Regions from separate parts of the Ralstonia condita genome, predicted to be linked through region 2. Evidence: predicted binding sites of a transcription regulator. Region 2 holds the regulator's gene; the other holds the start of a gene.

Region 1 (2,192 bases), on a different contig from region 2:
CAGCACAGCCTGGCGTGGTTCTCGCTTGCCGCGCTCGTCGCCATCTTCGTGCTCTATCACGTGGGAGGCTGGTACCAACGTGAACGCGCCGCGGGGCATGCTCGCAAGGCCGGCGCGCACGCACATGCGACGGCAAGGCTGCCGGGCCGGCAGGTGGCGTTTGCGATGACGCTGCTGGTCGTGCTGCTGTTCTCGAAGTACTTCTATCTGGCCAGCCTGAACAGCTACTACACGTTCTACCTGATCACGAAATTCCACCTGTCGGCGCAGGCGTCGCAGATGTTCCTGTTCCTCTTTCTGTTTTCAGTGGCCGTTGGCACGATCGTCGGCGGCCCGATCGGGGATCGCGTGGGGCGCAAGATCGTGATCTGGGTATCCATCCTCGGTGTGGCACCGTTCACGCTGATGCTGCCCTATGCCAACCTGTTCTGGACGGCCGTGCTGACCGTGATCATCGGGTTGGTGCTGGCCTCGGCGTTCTCTGCCATCCTCGTGTACGCGCAGGAGCTGATTCCCGGCAAGGTGGGCATGGTGTCCGGGTTGTTCTTCGGATTCGCGTTCGGGCTGGGCGGCATCGGCGCCGCAGTCCTGGGCAAGCTGGCGGACGCGACGGATATCTACAACGTCTACCACCTGTGCTCGTTCCTCCCGCTGATCGGTCTGTTGACGGTCTTCCTGCCGGATATCGAGCGCAAGGGGCGCCTGCATACGGCTTGAGCAAACGCCGGTTGGACCACCCGGCCGCACGGGCGGTACAGGGGTGATGCCATCGCATCCAGCCGGGTGCCTGCATCGATCTGCAAGTCGGGGGCTTGGGATGGCTGCCAACGTGACGGTTGTGCAGATGCCCTGCGGGCGCGTACCCCAACCCAGCCCGGCAGCCCCGCCGGGCATGGCCCGCCTGGCTGCGTGTCAAAGCCTCGCCAACCCTGAGGACTTAGGCCGCTGCGTGTCGTCCCGTACCCAGGATGCCGCGGATGGCGGCAAGATATGCCTCGCCGACAGCGCGATTGAGCGGTCGCGCACGCGAAACCCGCTGACGGGGAGGTGGCGTCAACCCCAGCGTTCGGCACACGGCGGAGGCGTACGGTCGGCCACGTCCTTCCATGCGCATCACAACCTCGCACAAGGCCTGTTCGCCCAGGCGCTCGCGCAGCCACGCCACCGTCTGGCGGTCGTACTCGTTTTCGATTCGGATCAGGTCGTCCATGGTGAGCACTGTATAAATTCACAGTTACTGTGAATATATACAGTTATTCACGCATTTCAAGGGCGTGTTGCTGAACGGCCGCAATCCGGGCCGTCGTAGCGATCGGCGGGGGTCAAGCCACCCGATAGGCGCCTTGGTCGTCCTGCAGGACCCGCCCTTGCGCGAGCAACTCGGCCAGGTGCTGCAAGATCGTTCTGCGCTCCGCGCCCTCCACCCACACATTCTGGTAGCCCGGCGGATACAGCAACCGCTGCTCAACCAGTTGCGCCAGCGTCTTGGGCGATTCCTCGAGCATGGTCAGCAGGCGCGCTTCACGCTCGCTCAGCTTGGCGGTGTAGGCGGCGAGATCGCGCAGGAAGGATTCCCGGTCGGTGTAGATGCCGCGATGGTGCGAGGTGACCCACACCTTGGCGGGGATCTCGTGCAGCCTTGCAAGGCTGCGACGGAAGTCGTGCAGGCTCGAACAGGCATCGCCATAGTAGGGGCCAAAGCCTGTCAGATCGATGTCGCCAATGAATGCCACTGCCTCTGGCTCGATCAGCAGCACGCTGTGGCCCGCCGTGTGACCCGGAAAGTGGAGCGCACGGACCTGCGTCTGGCCAAGATCCCACGACGCGCCATCCACGTACCCGTGCGCATCGGGGCGCGGCGTATAGAAGAACTCCCGTTGGAGTTTCTCCAGCATGCGCGGCGCGAGTGCGTCATCAAGGCCGTACGTGTCGACCATGCCTTCCCAACTCCGCAGTGCCGGCACGTCGGCCTCGTGCGCGTACACGCGCGCGCGCGGCAAGCGGTGCAGGCCCGCCATGTGGTCTTCGTGCACGTGGCCCATCACCACGAGTTCGGTGGCGTCGAACTCGGCGCCGATGTGGTTGGAGACGACCGGCGTGTCAAAGGCGGCGCGAGTGTCCGCGCCGCGAATGAGCACCTGGTTGCCATCGGGGTACTTGCCGTTCTTCTCGCCAAAGAAGACCGATACACG
Region 2 (2,192 bases):
CCAAGCTCATACCAGACGCCATCAATTTCGGCTCCGCCATGCCCGGCAAAAAAGGACACCGCGCATCACGCCAACGAGTACCAGAAAGTGGCGGATCTCGATCTGGATATGCCGATGTTCACCGGGATGCTGCGCGTGCCGGTAACCTGCAGTCGATGCAGTAAGCCCAAGAGGCCATCATGAAGATCATTCGCGCCAAGTCGTTTCGCGCCGAGCGTGCCTGGGGCGCGCTTGACATCGCCAACATGGGCGGGATCACCACGCGTCTGCACTGGACAGACCAGCCCTATCGTTGGCACGTCAACGATGGCGAGGAGGTCTTCGTGGTGCTCGATGGAATCGTCGATATGCATTACCGCGAAGCCGGGGGCGAGAAAGTCGCGGTGCTGGAACCTGGCGACATCTTCTTTGCCGGCCGGGGCTGTGAGCACGTTGCTCATCCAAGGGGCGAGGCGAGGATACTCGTCGTCGAGACCGAGGGAAGCATCTAGCCTGGCGCGCGAGCAAAAAAAAGCCCGCAGTCAGCGGGCTTCGAATTCAGCGATCTCAATTGCCCCTGAGGGCACTAGCAATACTACTGTCACGCCCATCAAACAAAATCCGGGTAAACGTCCGTATCGCTGACGTGCCGCCCAACGGTGTGGCCCAACGGCAACATTCGCCCAAAAAACAGCCCGCTCAAGTGGCGGGCCGAAAATCAGTTGAAGAAAGCCCTGTCCTCAGGGCACGGCCAGTGTATGAAATCAGTTGCGGCGGCAGCATTGGGGTATGCCCTGATCGGCGCCGCAGCATGATGCAAACCGTTCAACAGCTCTCGGCGCCTGCTGTACGCGAGGCGGCCGGAATCGCATCCAGCATGCGGCAGATGGCTGCCATGCTGCCGACCATCGTGCGGCGTTGTTCTCCCTGATAAATGCGCACGCCCTGCGTTTGTCGAAAGGGCACCGGATGCACCGGGCGGCGGTGGGAAGACATCGATCCGAGTCGCATGGCAGACCTCGTAGGTTCGGATGGAAAAACGGGCGGCAAGACTCCGCCCTGGCGAGCCGTGGGCTCGCCTCCAGGTTGGATGAAACAGCGAAAGATTTGGCGCGGCGTGTCGCGCAGGCTTACGGGGCGGCAGGCCGGATCAGACCGACGGCCAGCCCCTCCAGATGAAACTCATCGCGGTCGAGGTCCACGTGGATTGGCTGGAAGTCTGGGTTTTCGGCAATCAGCTCGACATGGCGGCCCTTGCGCTGGAAGCGCTTGACCGTGACGTCATCCCCTACGCGCGCGACGACGATCTTGCCGTTGGCCGCCTCGGTGGCGCGCTGCACAGCGAGCAGGTCACCATCCAGGATGCCGGCATCACGCATGCTCATGCCGCGCACTTTCAGCAGGAAATCAGGCTGCGCCGAGAACAGGGATGGATCGACCTGGTACTGACGGTCGATGTGTTCGGCAGCAAGAATCGGGCTGCCTGCGGCGACTCTGCCCACGAGTGGCAGCGTCAGTTGCATCAATCCCATCGACGGAAGCGAGAACTGATGCTGCGCGGCATCGCCCGTCGTGCGCAATCGGATGCCGCGTGAAGCGCCTGGCGTGAGTTCGATCACGCCCTTGCGTGCGAGGGCGCGCAAGTGTTCTTCTGCCGCATTGGGCGACGAGAAACCGAACTCCGCGGCAATCTCGGCGCGCGTGGGCGGAAATCCCGTCCGCTGGATCGTCTGGCGAATCAGGTCGAAAATCTGCTGCTGGCGGGCGGTGAGATTGGCCATCGACGTACTGTATATTTGAACAGGTGCTGTGATTTTATACAGTGACGCGGGAAGCGCAAGTGATTTCGTTGCGACTTGTTGTGGAGCACGCGAATCCGGGGCGGGTGGTGCGGCTGATCCAAGTCAAAACCCATGCGCTGGTTAGAAGCTTATGCTGAATCCATGCAGGCGCGGCTGCGGCGAATCGCATAAAATCAAGGCCTTGTCTGCATATTGCACCGCCACAAAGCTTCATTTGCCGGCCGAACGTCACCATGTCCGCTTTCAATCAAGAGACCGTTCTGAGCGTCCATCACTGGAACGACTCGTTGTTCAGCTTCAAGACCACGCGCGATCAGGCGCTGCGCTTTCATAACGGGCACTTCGTCATGCTCGGCCTGGAGGTGGAGGGTAAGCCGCTAATGCGCGCCTACAGCATCGCCAGCCCAAACT

Evidence for each region. The regulator LexA, encoded in region 2, represses DNA repair genes until DNA is damaged. The targets are predictions, from matches to a motif close to ACTGTATNNNNATACAGT.
Region 1: a site for LexA is predicted at 1,237-1,254, ahead of R2N03_RS08140 (CppA family protein). Genes of this name have one in related genera too.

Annotation. Positions count from the first base shown of each region.
Region 1 covers NZ_CATYWO010000002.1:351,783-353,974, reverse strand. Annotated here, with positions in the region: gene R2N03_RS08145 (MFS transporter) at 1-717, shown strand, start outside; gene R2N03_RS08140 (CppA family protein) at 938-1,210, opposite strand; gene R2N03_RS08135 (MBL fold metallo-hydrolase) at 1,323-2,192, opposite strand, start outside.
Region 2 covers NZ_CATYWO010000011.1:41,111-43,302, reverse strand. Annotated here, with positions in the region: partial or broken gene R2N03_RS20565 (dipeptidase) at 1-164, shown strand, start outside; gene R2N03_RS20560 (cupin domain-containing protein) at 180-491, shown strand; gene R2N03_RS20555 (hypothetical protein) at 805-990, opposite strand; gene lexA (transcriptional repressor LexA) at 1,110-1,760, opposite strand; gene R2N03_RS20545 (ferredoxin--NADP reductase) at 2,015-2,192, shown strand, end outside.